4 regions of the Aliiglaciecola sp. genome follow, and region 2 is predicted to be linked to each of the others. Evidence: predicted binding sites of a transcription regulator. Region 2 holds the regulator's gene; each other region holds the start of a gene.
What was found. Region 2 encodes FliA, which starts transcription of late flagellar genes. Its sites were predicted from a motif close to CTAAAGNTNNNNNNNNNNNNGCCGATA; they were not measured.

Region 1: the regulator FliA is predicted to act here: its motif matches at 1,882-1,908, upstream of ABJV04_RS08215 (flagellin).
Region 3: the regulator FliA is predicted to act here: its motif matches at 1,842-1,868, upstream of ABJV04_RS08230 (flagellin).
Region 4: the regulator FliA is predicted to act here: its motif matches at 2,791-2,817, upstream of flgM (flagellar biosynthesis anti-sigma factor FlgM).

The regions. Positions count from the first base shown of each region.
Region 1 covers NZ_JBDWYG010000033.1:227,816-232,868, reverse strand. Annotated here, with positions in the region: gene ABJV04_RS08220 (flagellin) at 1-563, opposite strand, end outside; gene ABJV04_RS08215 (flagellin) at 928-1,752, opposite strand; gene ABJV04_RS08210 (hypothetical protein) at 2,011-2,940, shown strand; gene flgL (flagellar hook-associated protein FlgL) at 2,948-4,174, opposite strand; gene flgK (flagellar hook-associated protein FlgK) at 4,183-5,053, opposite strand, start outside.
Region 2 covers NZ_JBDWYG010000041.1:75,977-81,029, forward strand. Annotated here, with positions in the region: gene flhF (flagellar biosynthesis protein FlhF) at 1-950, shown strand, start outside; gene ABJV04_RS13570 (MinD/ParA family protein) at 947-1,813, shown strand; gene ABJV04_RS13575 (RNA polymerase sigma factor FliA) at 1,810-2,541, shown strand; gene cheY (chemotaxis response regulator CheY) at 2,580-2,963, shown strand; gene ABJV04_RS13585 (protein phosphatase CheZ) at 2,997-3,764, shown strand; gene ABJV04_RS13590 (chemotaxis protein CheA) at 3,778-5,053, shown strand, end outside.
Region 3 covers NZ_JBDWYG010000033.1:233,310-238,362, forward strand. Annotated here, with positions in the region: gene ABJV04_RS08225 (flagellin) at 335-1,162, shown strand; gene ABJV04_RS08230 (flagellin) at 2,030-2,854, shown strand; gene ABJV04_RS08235 (flagellar protein FlaG) at 2,945-3,370, shown strand; gene fliD (flagellar filament capping protein FliD) at 3,393-4,853, shown strand; gene fliS (flagellar export chaperone FliS) at 4,867-5,053, shown strand, end outside.
Region 4 covers NZ_JBDWYG010000033.1:213,827-218,879, reverse strand. Annotated here, with positions in the region: gene ABJV04_RS08150 (protein-glutamate O-methyltransferase CheR) at 9-845, opposite strand; gene ABJV04_RS08145 (chemotaxis protein CheV) at 874-1,800, opposite strand; gene flgA (flagellar basal body P-ring formation chaperone FlgA) at 1,971-2,702, shown strand; gene flgM (flagellar biosynthesis anti-sigma factor FlgM) at 2,853-3,185, shown strand; gene ABJV04_RS08130 (flagellar protein FlgN) at 3,234-3,659, shown strand; gene ABJV04_RS08125 (flagellar biosynthesis protein FlgP) at 3,768-4,232, opposite strand; gene ABJV04_RS08120 (flagellar assembly protein T N-terminal domain-containing protein) at 4,650-5,053, shown strand, end outside.

The DNA of each region.
Region 1 (5,053 bases), on a different contig from region 2:
GCTTCAGTAGCAACTGAAATTAAGTTTGCTTCAATACTCTGAGAGCCAAACAAACCGGACGTACCGTATCCACCTGGTCTAGAAATATTGACACTGATAGTTTGGCCTGGGTTAGCACCGACTAAGAATGCTGAAGAATAATCGCCACCAAGAATATTGACACCACCAAACTGCGATGTTGCGGCAATACGACTGATTTCTTGTTTTAACGCATCAACTTCTTTTTGTAGCGCTAATCGGTCGGCAGAACCATTAATACCATTTTGAGATTGCACTGCTAGTACACGAATACGCTGCAATGCGGAAGTAGTTTCAGCCAAAGCACCTTCTGCGGTTTGCGCAAGAGAGATACCATCGTTGGCATTTCTTACAGCCATATTTAGGCCGAGAATTTGTGTGGTAAGACGATTGGAAATTTGTAGTCCAGCGGCATCATCTTTCGCGTTGTTTATGCGAAAACCAGAGGACAAGCGTTCAAACGCAGTACTTAGATTATTGTTCGACGTGAATAGCTGACGACTAGCATTCAACGACGACACATTAGTGTTGACGTATAAAGACATTTTTTTCTCCTAACGATTTAAGCAATCCGCCAAACCTATTATTATTATTAGTGGTTTTTGCGGTGATTCTAAGTGCGCTATTATTAGTTTTATTACGTCACTTATTTGGGCGTGTACTTATTATTTTTTTATTTTGTACATCACTCTTGAAATCTTTATCGAACAGGATCGAGAAATTCTTTAGACTATTTTCTAACTAAATATTAATTCCTATATTTTTCAAACGTTTAGGTTAAGAAAAAAGCCGACTAAATTAGCCGGCGAAGCGCTCTTACGTTAGGAGGGAAAGAGCGCACTCTCTACGTTTTGGGCCATTAAATACAGATTCACTACCTCCTGGCTTTAATTTCCCAATCGTATTCTATTAACCTAGAAGCTGAAGCGCTGACTGTGGACGCTGATTAGCCTGAGACAAAACAGTTAAACTGGCTTGTTGGATAATCTGGTTACGTGTCAATTCAGCTGTTTCAGTTGCGAAATCTGTATCACGAATACGTGAACGAGCGCCTGAAACGTTTTCAGAAATGTTACTTAAGTTTCTGATTGTAGATTGGAAACGGTTTTGCAGGGCACCTAAATCGGCACGTACAGCTCCAACAGTAGAAATTGCAGCAGTAATTTCTGTTAACGCGGCAGATGCAGAAGCAATGCTAGCAACTGAAGTTCCAGCAATACCTAGCCCTGAAGCTCCAAAACCACTGGTTCTAGACAAATTAACAGAGATAGTTTGGCCACCGTTAGCACCTACTAGGAATGCCGCTGAAAACGCGCCATTTAGGATGTCAACGCCAGCGAACTGTGAAGTAGTAGCAATACGTGAAATTTCAGTTTTAAGGGCTGAAACTTCTTTCTGAAGCGCTAAACGGTCAGCAGAGGTATTGATACCATTCTGTGATTGAACAGCTAGAGTACGGATACGTTGAAGTGAAGATGTTACTTCGCCTAACGCGCCTTCAGCGGTTTGCGCTAAAGAAATCGCATCATTTGCGTTTCGCACAGCTTGGTTAAGACCTTCAACCTGGGTGGTTAAACGGTCGGTGATTTGCAAACCAGCAGCATCATCCGCTGCACGGTTTATACGGAAACCAGAAGACAAACGCTCAAAAGACGTGCCTAAACGGTTAGATGAATCAAATAATTGACGTTGCGCATTCAAAGACGAAACGTTGGTGTTAACGTATAATCCCATGGGATATCTCCTACACTCTCAGTCCAGCGTTTCGCTGGCAACCGATAAAAATCGGTGGTTAAAAAACACATTCAAGAACATCAATCTTAGTCAAAACTAGATCGGTGTTACTGGCTCTCTCAGATAGGGTATCGACGGATTAAAAAATCCCTTTAACTAAATTTTGCCGTTTTTTATAAAAACGGCAAAAAATTTCCGCTTTGCAATATGTAATTATTTGAGATTCAATAGATTTTTCGACAAAAATAATTTTTAAAAATGATGATTAATTGGACTAATTCGATTTGGAAAACCTCGAAACACAGCGCATTTACTGATCTGTGTGCCTTTGCAGGCAAACTATTTGTTAGTTTTAGAGAAGCCTCTGATCATATGAGCAAGGATGGCGATATACGTATTGTCATTTGCGACTTAGATGGTAAAAAAATTAACAGCGTGAGTGTGAAAATGGCGAACTGTGATTTGCGAGATCCTAAATTAACCGTCATGCCCGATGGTAAATTACTGATGAACGCCTACGCTCGCTGTTACGATAAAAAAGGCAAATGGTTGCATAGCCGTTCACTATGTTGGTTTTCTCAAGATGGGTTAAGCTGGTCCTCGCATCATTGGTTTGCAGAAAAGAACTGGTGGCTTTGGCGCATTCGTTGGCAAGATGAACAAGCCTATGGGTTTGCCTACAAACGAGCTCAACAACAACTTAATCTGTATAAAGGCAACCCGTTACGCACTTTTGAGTGTTTTAAAACTGACGCACTTAGTTTAGCCAGTAATGGCCTCGGCTATCCTAATGAAAGTGATTTGTGTTTTAGCCAAAACGGTAATGCCTATGCAGTGGTTCGCAGAGATGCTGACACTTTCACTGCTCAATGGGGAGTTGCAAAACCACCTTACACAGCGTGGCAATGGTTTGATTTAAAACAGTACATTGGTGCGCCTGTGATTTTGCAAGTCGATGCAAATACGATTTTAATTTGTGGCAGAGCTTGGCTAGCTGGAAAATTCAAAACTGCACTTTGGAAAATTGACATAGAAACGAAAAAGTTAACACTACAAATTGTGTTACCTTCAGGTGGCGATTGCAGTTATGCAGGGATGATAAAAAGTGAGCAAGGAATATATATTAGTTATTACTCCAGTCACATTGATAACCAAAGCCACATATATTTAACCCATCTCGATCTGTAAAATAAATTTAGATGTAATCGAACAGGGTTAGCCCAGTTACTCTTGAAAAAGTAGCTTGGGCAGCTTGCAAAGCGGTTTCTTGTTTACTTAATTCAGATATTGCTTCGGCATAATCCACATCTTCAATATTTGCCCGAGCTGTTTTATTGGCTATTTCAAGATCCAAATTTGATTCGTAAACTGACTCGGCAACATTCAAACGGCCGCCCAAAGATGAGGTTGCATTGGCTAACGACTTAGAACCGTTATCTATACCAATCAATGCGTCGGCAATTGCCTCACTAAGTTCCTTATCACTTAAATCACCAGCATTAAGGGCCACATAAAAGTTATTTAACGTTTCAGCTATATTATTTTTTTCTGGCTTGTTTAATTCAAAATCAAAGGTATCCCCTACACTCCCTTCAACATTAAATTCAATACCGTTGAAAACGAAAGGTTCACCAGAGGTGAAATTGACCGTGCCAATGGTTTCTCCAGTACCTACATTATCAATCTGAACTTGGTTGCCAGCAATGATAGTCGCTTGAAACTGATTATTAGCTGGTGTGACTGCATCGTAATTATTTTCATGAAATTTGTCGAAGGCAGCCTGTTCAGTAATAACGGATGAAATTGATTCTAGTCCACTGTCTCCTGAAACCGTAAAATTGAGTCTAGCTAAAACATTTTCAAATACAGTCTTTCCAGAGCTGTTCGCTTGAATATTGAGTGCATCTGATACTTGGATTTGCTTCACACCATCATCACCAGAAAAAGTATATTTTTCGCCTGTTGCTGATGGATTATAGGTAAACGCTTCGGTTTGCGATTGATATCCAGCAAAAATATATTCGCCATTGGAGTTTTGCGTATTCATCAAACTGAATACTTCGTCTCGAATAGCGCCTATTTCAATTCCGATGGCTTCTAAGTCAGACTCGTCGTAAACACCATTGCCTGATTGAATCATTAATTGACGCGCTTTATCCAGTGCATCGTTAATATTGCTAAGAACAACCTCTTCTTGCTGCAATGAATTGGTCAGTAAATCATTATTACGCTTATATTGGGTAATTTTGTCTAAATCTTCTGTGAGCCTAACAACTTGTGCAGCCCCTACAGGATCATCCGATGGGCGCAACAACTTTTTCCCCGAAGAGAGTTGTTGTTGAACATCAGACAAGGTTCCCTGATTTTGCGTGATTGTATTAATACTGCGGTCATACAACTGATTTGTGGATATTCTAGCCATAGTACAATTTACCTTGTAGCACTATAAATGGTGTCAAATAATTCGCTTGCGGTAGTTAATATTCTAGCCGCCGCCGCATAGGTCTGTTGGAAGCGGATTAAATTTGCCGCTTCTTCATCTAAATTAACCCCAGAAACTGACTGAAACCAATCGCTGGACTGAGTCTGCATAGCTTGAGCTGCCTGCATGGATATATTTGCTGAGGCCGTCTTAGCCCCAATGTCACTAACAATATTGGCGTAGGACTCGTGGAATGTAATCAAATTTCCACCACCATTATTGTTTTGCTGCATGATATCCACATCTTGTAAGCCGGCTAACTTTAGACCATTACGGTTATCATCCACACCATCGGTATTGTATGCAATGGTAAACTGGTCACCAGCAACAGGCGTTCCTTGTAAACTAAAATCATAGCCGGGAAAATCGGCCAACGCTGAAAATGGCCAACCGGCATCACTTGCCGCTTGTTCCATTATATTATTGTAGTCAGTAACCCCAGAAACCACGACCAACGACACACCGGCTTCATCGAAAATTTCAAACTCGGATTCACTATTAAACACAAGACTCGCAGGGCTACCCGCAACAAAACCGCCACTGCCGTCAAAAGCAGATGCCATGGGATCGGTCAACGTACTATCAACAAAGGTATTGGTAATTGAGGATGCCGTTAACTGTGCATCCCCTAAATTATCCAAATTACTATCGACACGAAATGGTGAGGCTAAAGCAATATCCTCGGGGCGTGTCATGATAACTTCGATTGATTGTGCGGTGCTTTTAGTGGGTTGAAATAAATATCTATCCCCTACAGCATAACTGTCGCCATTGGGGATCTCTATTTCAAGACCACCCAGTACTTCGGTAAATGTACCC
Region 2 (5,053 bases):
ACTCAGCCCCTGAAAGCGTATCTGATTCTGCGATAAATGAACTAAAAAGCGAATTAAACTCGTTGCGCAATGTACTCCAATTTCAAGTCTCAGGTTTACTTAAACAAGAGCGTCAAAGTGCGCACCCAATGCATGGCTATTTAACCTCAAGATTGATGGATATGGGGATTAGTAGTCAAATTGCTGACGACATAGTCTCATATACACCAGAGAACGCCGATGAACGGCAAGCTTGGTTATTTTTACTTAAACTATTGTCTAATCGAATTCAAACCACAGGTAATGCTATTCTGGCAGATAAAGGAGTGGTTGCTTTAGTTGGTCCTACGGGTACCGGAAAAACCACTACTATTGCTAAGTTGGCTGCTAGAGCTGCTCAAAAGTATGGTGCAGATCAAATTGCTATGGTAACAATTGACTCATATCGGATTGCCGCTTTTGAACAATTGGCCACTTATGGAAAAATTATTGGCTGTAGCGTAAAAAAAGCACAAAATGCAGAAGAATTGTCAGATATACTCTTTCAACTACGCAACAAACGTTTGGTACTAATCGATACTGCTGGTTTTGGACAAAGAGATTCTCGATTAATCAAGCAGTTAGATACCTTAAATCAACATTCATGTGCTAACATCAAGAAGTATGTTGTAATTCAAGCCAATGCTCAATATAAAGTGTTGGAACATACTCTTAGCGCATTTAGCGCAATTGATTTGCAGGGATGTATTTTAACCAAGCTCGATGAGAGTTATAGTCTCGGAGAAGCGTTGAGTGTAGCAATTGAACACAAGCTAGCTGTAAGTTATTTAACGGATGGGCAACGTGTCCCTGAAGATATTAAAGTAGCAGATGCGAAGTTTTTAATCTCTGCGGCGGCTAAGCTTTATAAAAAATATGGTTTGATCCATACTGCTAAGTCAGAACAGAAAAAATCGGCATTAGCAATATGATCGACGACCAAGCGAGAAGCTTAAGACGAATGAATCAATCTCGATTAATTAAAGTTATTGCGGTAACCGGCGGTAAAGGTGGAGTTGGTAAAACTAACATCACCTTAAATACGGCTATTTCAATGGCTAAAATGGGCAAGCGCGTTATGGTGCTAGATGCTGACTTAGGGTTGGCAAACGTAGACGTAATGTTAGGCTTGCGAGTAGAAAAAAACCTTTCCCATGTTTTATCTGGTGAGTGTACATTGGATGAAGTCTTAGTTGTGGGCCCACATGGCATACTTATTGCGCCAGCAACCTCAGGTACCCAATCAATGACCGAGCTTAGTCCAACCGAACATGCTGGATTAATTCGTGCTTTTAGTGAATTACGTACCGATATAGATGTGCTGATTGTAGACACCGCTGCGGGTATTTCCGACATGGTGTTGAGCTTTTCTCGGGCATCTCAAGATATTATGATGGTGGTGTGTGATGAACCCACATCACTAACTGATGCATATGCACTGATTAAGTTACTGAATAGAGAACATGGTGTATTTCGCTTTAAAATTGTCGCCAATATGGTGCGCAACATGCGCGAAGGACAAGAACTCTTTGCTAAGTTATCTAAAGTCACCAATCGCTTTCTTGATGTTGCTTTAGAGCTCGTTGCCACTGTGCCTTACGATGAAAATATTCGTCGCTCAGTGCGAAAGCAAAAAGCTATCGTTGATGCATTCCCTGGTTCTCCGGCATCTATCGCCATTAAAGGGCTTGCAGATAGAGCGATGCATTGGCCCATTCCTAATCAACCCGGTGGACATTTAGAGTTCTTCCTGGAACAACTTGTTGCCGAAAAAGCGGTAGGTGAACAACGGTGATTAAAAAGGCAGCAGCTTATCAACAACAAGCCGATTTGGCTCAACTTGTAGAAAGACATGCTTCCTTGGTTAAGCGTATTGCACATCATTTATTAGCCAGGTTACCAGCTAGTGTATTGGTGGATGACTTAATTCAATCTGGCATGATTGGTTTACTTGAAGCTGCAAAAAATTTCGATGGTTCTAAAGGTGCCAGTTTCGAAACCTTTGCTGGTATCCGTATTCGCGGAGCCATGCTTGACGAAATTCGTAAAGGCGACTGGACACCTAGGTCTGTACATAAAAATGGTCGGGCAATTACCCAGGCTATCAATGAAGTTGAGCGTGAAACCGGCCGAGATGCCAGAGACGTAGATATTGCTGAAAAGTTGAATGTTAGCCTCGCCGAATATCATCAAATGTTGAATGAGGTTAACGCCGGTAAAATCATCGGTATCGAAGATTTAGGAATTACCGAAGACGTAATTGCTACTGAACAAAATAAAGGTAGCGATACGCCATTTCAGGATTTGTTACAAGGCTCATTTCAAAAAGCATTAGCACATGCTATTACTACTTTACCCGAACGAGAAGCAATCGTACTGTCATTGTATTATGATGAGGAGTTGAATCTCAGAGAAATTGGCGAAGTGCTCGAAGTTAGTGAGTCTAGAGTCAGCCAAATTCACAGCCAAGCCATGTTAAAGCTGAAAAGCAAAATGCAATCTTGGCGAGCTAACGAAGAATAATAAAATACCATTTGATTTAATCCTCATTGGAGACAGTTTTGGATAAAAATATGAAAATCCTCGTTGTTGATGACTTTTCAACGATGAGACGTATCATCAAGAATTTACTTAAAGACCTGGGTTATACCAGTGTTCAAGAAGCCGATGACGGCAGTACTGCATTACCTATGTTGCAACAAGGCGATTTTGATTTTGTGGTAACTGATTGGAATATGCCCGGAATGCAAGGCATCGATTTACTCAAAGCAATACGCGCAGATGATAGTTTAAAACATTTACCAGTACTGATGGTAACTGCTGAAGCGAAAAAAGAGCAAATTGTAGCGGCAGCACAAGCTGGTGTTAACGGTTACGTTGTTAAGCCTTTTACTGCGGCAACGCTGAAAGAAAAGCTAGACAAAATTTTTGAGAGACTTGGCTGATAATTAATCTTTAATGAAGTTAGGAGTGTCTGTATGACCGGCTCTAATAAAGCTCCAATGTCTCTTGATGATGCTAGAAAGTTAGTTGAGTTATTGGAAAATGGAGATAATCAGGCTGCCAGTGAATTACTGGAAGAAACCTCTTTGACCAATTCTGTTGAGTTATTTGCTGAGGTGGGTAAATTAACCCGTCAACTCCATGATTCTCTTAACAGCTTTCAACTTGATGAGCGCATTTCTAATTTAGCTAATGAAGATATTCCTGATGCGCAAAGTCGCCTCAATTATGTTTTAGAAACTACTGAAAAAGCAGCAAATAACACTATGGATGCCGTGGAAGCGAGCATGCCTATTGCTGAGAAACTCCATACAGGCATCACTAATTTACTGCCTGAATGGAAAAAGTTGATGACCAGAGAGTTACAACTGGGAGAATTTAAATCCTTGTGTACCGATCTAGATGACTTATTAGAGCAGTCTTCAAAAGATACAGATAAATTAACTGGATTGCTGACCGATATACTGATGGCACAGGGCTATCAAGACATTACAGGGCAGGTCATTCGTAGGGTGATTGATTTGGTAAAAGAAGTGGAAGACAGTTTAGTTCATATGCTGACTGTGTTTGGCGCTTCTGAAACCAGTTCATTAATTGCAAAAGCAGATGAAAGTTCTCATAAATCGAAAGCTGAGACAGATGTTGTGAAAGCTGAAGGGCCAATTATTGATGCAGAATCGCGAAATGATGTGGTGACCAGTCAAGACGATGTAGATGACCTATTGTCTAGCCTAGGTTTTTAAGGGGAACGTATTCATGTCTTTTGAAGTTGACGAAGAAATTCTACAAGACTTTTTAGTTGAGGCAGGTGAACTATTAGAGCAATTGCAAGAGCAACTTGTTGATCTTGAAAATAACCCTGAAGACTCTGATTTATTAAATGCGATTTTTCGCGGGTATCATACTGTTAAAGGTGGTGCCGGATTCTTATCTCTCACTGAACTGGTAGATATTTGTCATGGTGCGGAAAACGTTTTTGATACCATGCGTAATGGACAACGCACCTTAACGCCTGAGTTAATGGATGTCATTTTACAAGCCACAGATGTGGTTGTGCAAATGTTCGAAGATGTAAAAAAACGCGAACCATTGGAAGCCGCAGCCCCTGAACTTATAGAAACCCTGCACCGTTTAAGTAAACCTGAATCAGAAGATACACCTACGGCACTTCCTGACGTCCCTGAAATGCCTGAAGAAGTGGTTGAGGTGCAAAAGGACGAATCATATGATGACATGGAAGACATTACAGAAGATGAGTTTGAAGCCTTGTTGGATGAGTTGCATGGCGCTAAAAGCTTTTCTGCGGACAAATCAGATCTAGGGGAGGGTACTGCTGAAGGCTCCTCTCCCGCTGAAGGCTCCTCATCCGCTGAAGGCTCCTCTCCCGCTGAAGGCTCCTCACCCGCTGAAGGCTCCACTCCAATGGATCTTATGAGTGGTGCCAGTGATGAAGATATTACTGACGATGAATTTGAAGCTTTACTTGATCAACTTCATGGTCAAGGCAGTTTTTCAACTGATAAAGCAGAGACTCCCGAGCCTTCGAAGTCATCAGTGACCTCTAAAGCAGCTTCTTCGCCGGTAGCACCAACACCTTCTGCATCAGATGATAGTGCCGATTCCGATGATATTTCAGATGATGAATTTGAAGCATTGCTTGATCAATTGCATGGGGAAGGTAAGGGGCCCGCAGTGAGTCCAACACCTAAGGCTGAACCGCCAGCTCCCACTGCTGCAGCAAAACAACCTGCAAAACCAATATCAACACCCAAGCCCCAAGCGCCAGTATCTAAGGCTGAAAAACCTGTTACACCTAAACCAACCGTAGCTAAGTCTGCTGTTAAAAAAGACGAAAAAGACAAAAAACCAGTTGCCGGTGCTCAAGGTGAGACAACTGTCAGGGTAGATACTAAGCGTCTAGACCAGATTATGAATATGGTAGGTGAATTGGTACTGGTTAGAAATAGGCTATTAAGTTTAGGTGTTAACATCAATGATGAAAGCATGACTAAAGCCATTGCTAACCTTGATG
Region 3 (5,053 bases), on a different contig from region 2:
ACGCTGTATAAAGGCGCGGGCGAATTCTCACTCCATTATATAGCCTTAGGCTTTTTTAATGGGCAGTCGACTGGGCAGAAAAGATGCCAGGAGGTAGTGAGGAAGTATTGAGGTATAGGCCATCAATCCCGCCCGTCGACCAGAGCTTTCGCTCTTGCTTTTATACAGTTTTGTCAACCTTAATTGCTTGGCAAAACTGTCAGCCATGGTAATGACTGACAGTATGATTTTAGCATTTTGTGTGCCAAAGTTATATTACGCTGAGTTATCGACACTTTTTTAAAGTAAAACTTCTAATAAACAATAGGTTAATTAAAGTTTAGGAGTGTGGATAATGACTTTATTTGTGAATACAAATATTTCTTCAATTAATGCCAAGCGGCAATTAATTACCACTAACAACGATTTGAGTACCGCTTTTGAGCGTTTATCGTCAGGTTTCCGTATTAATAGCGCAAAAGACGATGCGGCAGGTCTGCAAATATCTAATCGTCTAACCACACAAATTTTAGGTTTGGACATGGCTGTCAGAAATGCAAATGATGGCATATCCCTGGCGCAAACTGCTGAAGGGGCATTAGCCGAAACCACAGTCGCGTTGCAACGGATTAGAGTCTTGGCAGTGCAATCGCAAAATGGCATCAATAATTCAGCGGATCGCTTAGCCTTGCAAAAAGAAGTGTCAGCATTAAAAACCGAAATAAGCCGTATTGCCAGCTATAGTCAGTTTGGTGGGGTAAATTTATTGGATGGTTTTTATTCAGCTAAGTTTCTAGTTGGCGCTAACGCTGGCCAAACTATCAGTGTCAATATTTCTCGCTCCGGTGGGTTCGGCACTTCAGGCTTATTCGCTGGTTACAATATTTCGGTGGCATCTGAAGCTCAGGCGTCAGCGGCGTTAACCAGAGTAAGCCAAGCGATTTCGATTATTGATGCTAAACGGGCTGATTTAGGGGCAATACAAAATCGCTTCCAATCGACAATTCGTAATTTAAGTAATATATCTGAGAACGTATCAGCGGCAAGATCCCGTATTAGAGATACAGATTTTGCCACAGAAACGGCAAGTCTTACCCGCGCTCAAATTTTACAGCAGGCCAATTTGACGGTGTTATCTCAAGCCAATCAAAGGCCCCAGGCAGCGTTGCAGTTACTAGGGTAATATTAGAAAACAAAGAACTAAATTTCTGAGGGTAGGAAATGAGAGGCCAACCCAGAGGCACATTGGAAATGTGTCTAGATAGGCCAAGGATGGCGGTGGTGTCGGCACCACCTAAATAAAAAGCCGACTAACAGGACTGAGAGTGTAGAAGTTTGGTTGAGAGGCCAGTATTCATTCTCTAACCCTGCCAGCCGGACAGAAACAGTATTTGCTCGTACTCCTAACGTGAGCAAGTTGGCCAGGTCATTTGATCTGGCCTTTTTTTATTCTTATTGCCAAAAAAATGGCTTTTCTAATTTGTCTCACGTTTATACCTGATTACTTAGCAATCGCTGTGCCAAAACTCGCTCAAGTCTAAATTTGAAATATTCAAAGTATCAAACACATGTAAATAACAACAAAGTAATATTACTCAGTTGGCGATCACCTACGTTAAGTAAATCGCATTTAGCGTTTGTTCCTTGAGGTGACTCTGACTCAATGGGCAATATTTAGTTCAAACCATGTAAATGGGCGTTGAATAATAAACATTCGGCTCTCTATATAAAACCAGCCTGAACACCTCTTTATCTCCTGCTATTCACTTATCTTTTTAAAATAAATATTCATTATTTTTCGACTTGGTTTTAAAGGTGTTATTTATCAATGACTTATAAATTATAAAAAAATAATAAAAAAACTAAAGATCTTCAAGGTGTGGTCGATAACATTAGTTGAGGGAAATTCTTTTTAAAGAATTTTAAGTTGAGAATGGGTAGAGGTGCCGATTCTCAATAAAAGAGAGGTGGCTTTCAAGGAATATTTCTTGGAGGTCAAATTTGAGGCGAATTACCTTATCAGTTAATAGGTAGTTCTCAGGAGGTAAATATGGGTTTATATGTAAACACCAATGTGTCGTCTTTGAATGCTCAGCGTCAGTTGTTTGATTCAGGACAGGCACTTAGCACATCATTTGAAAGATTGTCGTCAGGCTTTCGTATTAACCGAGCAGCAGATGATGCGGCCGGTTTACAAATCTCAGACCGTCTTACAACTCAAGTAGAAGGTCTTAACCAAGCAGTTCGTAATGCCAACGATGCTATTTCGTTAGCACAAACGGCTGAAGGAGCCTTAGGTGAGGTAACATCTTCTTTGCAACGTATCCGTACCTTAGCAGTACAATCGCAAAATGGTATCAATACATCTGCTGACCGTTTAGCACTGCAAAAAGAAGTATCAGCGTTGAAAACGGAAATTTCACGTATTTCTACCGATTCACAATTCGCCGGTGTAGATATCCTTAAAGGATCATTTTCTGCAGCGTTTCTAGTAGGTGCCAATGGTGGCCAAACTATTTCAATTAACTTATCTCGCTCTGGCGGGTACGGTTCATCAGGTTTGAACATAGGTTCATTATCAGTTGCTACTATTAGTGGTGCATCTGGAGCCTTGACTTCAATTGACAATGCTATCTCTACTGTTGGTGCGGTCAGAGCTGATTTGGGTGCATTGCAAAACCGCTTCCAATCAACTATTCGTAACCTGAGTAACATTTCAGAAAATATTGCTGGTGCTCGTTCACGTATTCGTGACACCGACTTTGCAACTGAAACAGCTGAACTAACTCGAAATCAAATTGTTCAACAGGCATCTTTGTCTGTACTTAGCCAAGCAAATCAACGACCTCAATCGGCGTTGTCTTTGTTAGGATAATTTGATTAGCTTTTAAAGGTTAGTCTATCAATGATAATGCCACTATACTTATATGGTTAGTGGCAAATTGCTTTGAAGTGGAGGTGAAAGATGGATGTTAATTTTTCACAGTATGGCCAGAATTTTGCACAGCAAGAATTAACAACGCCGGTTTCTGTAAACGAATCTGAACAAAGTCAGCTCAGAAATGAACAAAAGTCGGTGGCAGAGTCTGCGCAAAATGATCAAGAAAATCAGAGACAGGCCGATAACAACGTATTAATCAATGAAGATTCTATAAACATTGAAAGTGCGGTTAGCGAAATCAGTGATTTTCTGCAGACTTCTAATCGTCAACTATCGTTTTCTGTTGATGAAAAGAGTGAAAGGCAAGTTGTTAAAGTAACAGATTCAGAGTCAGGGGAAGTAATAAGACAAATACCCACTGAAGAGGTTCTTGCTTTATCTGAGAAAATCAAAGATCTCCAATCTGACGTAGGCAGCGCAGTAGGAGTATTGTTTAACAAGCAAGCTTAAATTTTTATTAAAGAGGTTCGTCATGACAATCCAATCATTAGGTGTAGGCTCAGGGTTGGCTTTAGATGATTTAGTCACCCAATTAATTGCAGCTGAAAGGGAGCCGAAACAGGCTCGCTTGGACGAAAAAGAAGAGTCACTTGATGCAGAGATTTCTGGTATTGGCCAGTTAAAATCTAAAATGAGTGATTTTCTGGACACCGTTGATGAATTGCGTAATGACAACCAACTCCAAGGGCGTGAGCCTGCTATTACTAATCCTGACGAATCAATTGAGCCTTTTACTGCTGAAGCAGCTAATAGTGCTGTCAAAGGCGAATATCAGATTGCCGTTACTCAGTTAGCCAGCGGTAGCAGGTTAGAAACGGCTGATGCTGTGGATGGCGGATTTAATGAAAGTACTGATTCTGTTTTGTCATCGGGTAGCGGTAGTTTAACGTTTAAGATTGACAGCACTGGCGATAGTTTCAATATTAATGTTTCTGCAGGTCAAACCTTACAACAATTGGCGAATGCCATTAATAGCTCCGATGATAACTTTGGTGTAAACGCCAGTATCATCGATACAGGTACTGCCGATGGCGGTGCTAAGCTTGTTTTCAGCTCAACCACTACGGGTGAGGGGAACGATTTAATCATTGTTAATAATGATGACTTGGCTGACCTAAACCGTGTGTCAACCACAGATTCAACAGAATCGGTTTCTTATTTAGACCCAATTGTGAGTGCGCAAAATGCAAAAGCCACCATTGATGGTATCGCTGTTGAGTCATCCACCAACGAATTTGAAAATACCATATCGAGTGTTTCTTTTGAGGCATCTGCGGTTTCTTCAAAAGACTCTTTGGGGGAATTTCAAACCTCTACTCTACAAATCGGTTACGACACTGAAGGTTTAGATAAAAAAATCAGAGACTTTGTCGATAACTTTAATGCGTTGGCCAAAGAGATTGAGACACTTACCAAATATGGTACCTCTGAGCTTGAAGATGATGGCGCTTTAGCCGGAGACTTTATGGCACGTAGTATCACCTCTGGGCTATCGAGTATCATAGGTTCTAGTGTTAGTTCTTCCGCCCTTGGTGGGTTATTTGCCATAGGTGTTGAACTTAACTCTGATGGTGAGTTAGAAATTTCCGATTATGATGAGTTTGGTTTGGGAAGTGGTGAAGACCGACTCGCAGAAGCCCTGGAAGATAATTTTGACGATATAGCTGCATTGTTCACCGATGAAGATGAAGGAATTGCGGCCCGTTTGTATGATTATACTAAAGAATATACCACCTTCAGTGGATTGTTAGCCACACGAGAGAGCTCTATAAAAGATGAAAAGGATCAACTCTCTGACGAGCGGGAACAATTTGAACTTCGTATGTTGAGTTTCGAAGAGATTTTACGAGCAAAATATTTAAATCTAGACCAGACCGTTACCCAATTGAATCAAACTGGTAATGCATTAATGGCATCACTTGGGCAGGTATAAGGAGCAGTAAATTATGGCACTTAAAGGTATTAATGCCTACAAAAAAGGCAATTTGAAACAAGACGTGGCATCCGCCGATCCCCACAAAATTACCTTAATGTTAATGCAAGGTGCGTTGGATCGCATGGCTTACGGTAAAGGGTGTATAGAGCGCAAAGACTTTGAAGGTAAGTCAGATCACCTGTCTAGAGTTTCAGCAA
Region 4 (5,053 bases), on a different contig from region 2:
GTGTTGTATTAAATGCTTTTTTTAATATAGAAGATACCTGGATTATTACGTTCCAAGCTAAACAGTTGGTTTAAACCTGCGATGGATTCTGATGCTCCGAGAAATAAAACTCCATCGTTTTGCAGGCAAGCGGCAATTTGTTGCAGTATTTTCCGCTTGTTGTCTAAGGAAAAATAAATAAGCACATTTCGACAGAAAACCACGTCAAAACGTCCCAAGGCAGAATAACTGTTTAACAGATTCTGAGGACGGAAATTCACCATAGAAACAATCTCTTTGCCCAATTGCATATGGTTATTGTCTACGGCCCTAAAAAACCTGTTTTTACGCTCTTCGGCTAACCCCCTGCTAATTGAAATACTATCAAACTTACCTGTTTTAGCTCTTTCGAGCATTTGGGTTGATATATCTGTAGCGACTATCTCCACTCCATATGGAAACGCCCTAGGGTGTTTCCTTTTGTATTCATGAATGCACATCGCTATGGAATAGGGCTCTTGTCCAGAAGAACAGGCAGCGCTCCAAATTCTTACTTTGCGGTTCGCATTAGCAAACTGGCTTAGTAATGTTTGACTTAGAATTTCAAAGGGGTACTTGTCACGAAACCATAAGGTTTCATTAGTGGTCATTGCGTCAACCACCTTTTCACGCATTTTGCTGGAATTGCTTTTATAAATGATATTAAGGAGTTCAGAAATGCTCGTTAGGTTTTCCTGACGAACTAATGAACCAAGGCGACTATAAACCAGATAGCCTTTTTGCTCATTTAATACAATACCGCACTGACGCTCTAAAAAATGAGCAAACTCTGAAAGTTCATGAGGCGTTAATTGATCTAATTTCAAATATTAACTTCCGTCGTATAGTAACGCTTTATTTGTTAAACCACTTTTGCACAGCAGAAGCTAATTCATCGGGGTGGAATTTAGCGATAAAATCATCTGCCCCCACCTTTTGCACCATTGCTTGATTAAAAACACCGCTTAAGGATGTATGCAAAACGACTTTAAGCTTACTCAGCTCTGGAGTGTGTTTGATCTCCGCTGTTAGGGTATAGCCATCCATTTCTGGCATCTCTATATCAGACACCAACACCCCTACTTTATCGGTAACATCGCCGGTTTCTGCTGCAATTTCTTTCAAACGATTAAGGGCTTCAAGTCCGTTTTTAGCCACTTCAATATTCAATCCCAACGCCGTAAGCGCTTTTTTAACTTGACTCCTCGCTACCGCGGAATCATCTGCGATAAAAATGATTTTATCATTTGCAGGAGAATCCGACATATTTAAATCGGCAGCTAAATCTTCACTCACTTCAGTTTTTAGAGGTGATATTTCATTAAGAATTTTTTCGACGTCAAGAATTTCAATGAGCTCATCATCAACTTCGGTTACAGCCGTCAAATAGCTGGCTTTTCCGGTACCTTGGGGAGGAGGCATAATAGCGTCCCAATTGGTATTAATAATACGCTCAACGGAGCCCACTAAAAACCCCTGCACAGAACGATTGTATTCGGCAATAATAATAAAGGCACTACTGATATTTTCTATTTTTTTACCACCGGTTGCCATGCTTAGATCAATCACTGATATTGTTTGACCTCGAACATGAGCCACGCCTCTAATAAGTGGGTTTTGTCTAGGTATTGACGTTAATTGCGGGCATTGCAGTACTTCACGAACTTTGAACACATTAATGCCAAATCGTTGTCTGCGGTTTAACCTGAATAACAATAACTCAAGCCGATTTTGACCAACTATTTGCGTTCGTTGATTAACTGAGTCAAGAATTCCCGACATATACCACCCCAATAAAATTTAAAATAGGCACAATTGTTGCGTTATCCCTATCAGAAAAAGCAAGTTTAACTAATAGTAGCGCCAAAACAGGTTTTTGTGACTGAATTTTGACGCTTATCTTTGTTTGCTTAATGAATTAATAAGCATAGACAAAACGGCGGCACCTGAACATGAAAATATCGACAAAACATACAACGACTAAATTACTTAGTGTTATTTTCATTGTTACTTCGGCTCTAGATAATGCATTTGCTGCACAGTCTAGTGATATTGATACGTCCAAACAACAACTAAGTCACGCAGTGGAAAACTACGTCAAAACTGAGTTGAAACAATATACACAAGTAAGTGATGATAATTTAACCATAAAAGCAATGCCTTTGGATGAACGAATCGTCATCCCTCACTGCCCTGTGCCATTCACCATTTCTGCAAGTAAAGAAGCCTTGGCGCAAAGTAATATAACAGTAAGAGCTAGTTGTGAAGAAACCAATTGGTATCTTTATATGATGGTAAAAGCTACACGTGTTCAGCCTGTGGTAGTACTTACAACCTCTGTCAGCCCCGGTACGGTTTTAAACGAAGATGATGTCAGAGTTGTAATGTTAGATAAAAACCTTATACGCACCAGCACTTTTTCCCAGATAAATACGGTTGTAGGCGCACGTATGAAGAAGCGTAGTCGTCCTGGTCAACCCGTGGTTCCCGGTCAACTGTGTTTTGTGTGCAAAGGAGACAGTATTCTGATTACTGCTAATACGGGTGGAGTCAGTATAAAAACTAAGGGAATTGCTCAACAAGATGGCAATTTGGGCGATACCATTGCAGTCAAGAACAGTAAATCGAAAAGAGTCGTACATGCACAGGTTATAAATACCCATCAAGTAGTTGTGCAGATATAATATATTTAGCGTAAACTGTCGATTATTACAGCGTAATAGCGACTGTTTGAACTTATCTGAAAAATATTTAGTTTATTTCCAAATTTCACTAAAGATCGTAAAGTTACGGCCGATAAGATAAGTGAGGTAAATTAGGTATTCGAGGTCATTATGGCAATTAACAATGTAAACAGTGGAAATCAAAAGCCACAACTTGAGAATCAGAGGTTGAATCAACAACAATCTCAGAATCAAGCGACTGCGCAATCTGCAGCGCAACAATCAAAGTCTGCGGCAGCTCCAAGGCAGGATTCTGTATCCTTGACCCAATCTGCACAGCAGCTTAGCCAAGTGCAAAAGAAATCAACTGACACTCCGGTTAATCAGGAAAAGGTCGACAAATTGAAAAAAGCCATCCAGAATGGTGAGTATCGCGTTAATCCTGATGTTTTAGCGCAAAAAATTAGCAAACTCGAAGCTCAAGTATTTGGCATTAAAGATTAGAATTTAATGCCAGATTGGTTTAGCTTCTCACAATAAAAGTAAAGCTAAATGAATAACCTAATTACCCTCCTAGAAAAGCAAAAACAACAACTTGACTCACTGACAGTGTTACTTGAGTCTGAACTTCATTTGATCGGCACCAGAGATGCTGAATCGTTAACGACTGTTATTAATGACAAATCTGCATTATTAGAAGCCATTGCCGTTACCGACAAAACCATCGAACAACAAGTTGAAAAACATCCCGATTGGGCAGCTGAACAAGAGATTAAAGATTTGTTTGATAAAATTAATCAGTCTTTATCTCAATGTAAATTCAGAACAGAGATCAATCAAAAAGCAGTAGAACAAGGTCAGTTGCGTCTACAACATCTGCGCAGTTTATTATTAGAGTCCCGTGCAAAAGAAACCATGACATACGACAAAAGCGGCAAACCCAAAGGCGGCTCATCTGGCAAGAGTGTAACGGCTTAGATTCTTTTTTTGAATTAGCTAGGCAGACAGCCCTTAATTTATCCGACCAAATGAAACTAACCTGATTAGGTTAGTTCATCGTTTGAATTAGCTCACAGAGGGTTAAGCTCAATAGTAGCGGACTTTTTTGACTTGCTTCGGTTTAGCCGTACTTAAATATAGGTCATGCACTAAACTAAAATCGAGTTCCAATTCAGTGGCGTAGGAGTCGTTTCCAATGGGATAACTTTTAACGACTCGGGCACCGCGAATAACACCTTGAACACTAGCCATCAACTGCGTATCTGTAAGCACTAAATTAGCTAATGATTGCTCACCGTCAATTTTTTGTCCATACACTTGCTCGGTCAATTCGCGATACGCATCCAGTTTCGACGCTTTAACCGCCATTAGGACTTTAGCAGATCTATCACTTCCACGTTGAGCGTCTATAGGTGCATACCCAATAGAACGGATCACGGGATATGTCTCTGGTTCGATGGTCTCCCACTCTACCTGTTTATCGATAAGGTTTTGACACCCTACGACACCGAACATGCATCCTACAACTGCAATGGTATAAAGTAATTTCATATTTTTTCTCAGTAATTTTTTTAACTGTACTTTTTAGCTAAATCATTTTCTTGCTAATATTCAAACTCAATAAATACCGTTATCAAGTTCACTCTCAATTCTTTATTCTCTACTATTTATTAGAGAACCTACTCTCTATAATATTTTTTACTGCAATTTTTGTTCCTTTAGAACACAAATTTACAATCACATAAAAAAGATGCATGTTGAAGTGCAATGTAGCCGAGATTCTGACTAAGCAACTTAACAAAATAGGTACAAAAGATGCATAACTAAGGGTACATAAACCCATAGTGAAGCATAAAGATACTGCAAATTGCCATGACTATTGAGAGTTCATAGCTTAGTAATGACTAAGCAAGCAAGGTATCACCTGCTAAGCGTTTTAATTTTAAGTTCTTATTGGATAATTTGTGAATGAAATCAGCACATCGTCAACTTTTCTCTGTTAAGTTAATCACATTCTTTTGTGTATTATCCTCAGTACTATTCTCTGGTTTATCCTCGGCAGCCTGGTTCGAGTCTAGCGGCCAAGCGGCAATAAGAAACGGCAATATAGAGTTAGCGCGGCAAAATGCGACCCAAGATGCAATTAAACAAGTTTTGTTATTTGCTGGCGCATCGGTTCACAGCGTACAAAAGATGGCAAACGGGGTTTTGCAAAATGATGACTTAACTATTCGCGCCAGCGGTGAAGTAAATAGTATTGAGCTCATAGATGAAGTGTTGAAAGACGGCTACCTTACTGTGTCTTTGCGGGCAGATATATTTGCCAATAATAATGTATGTCAATCATCAGAATACCCTAAAAGCATCGTCAC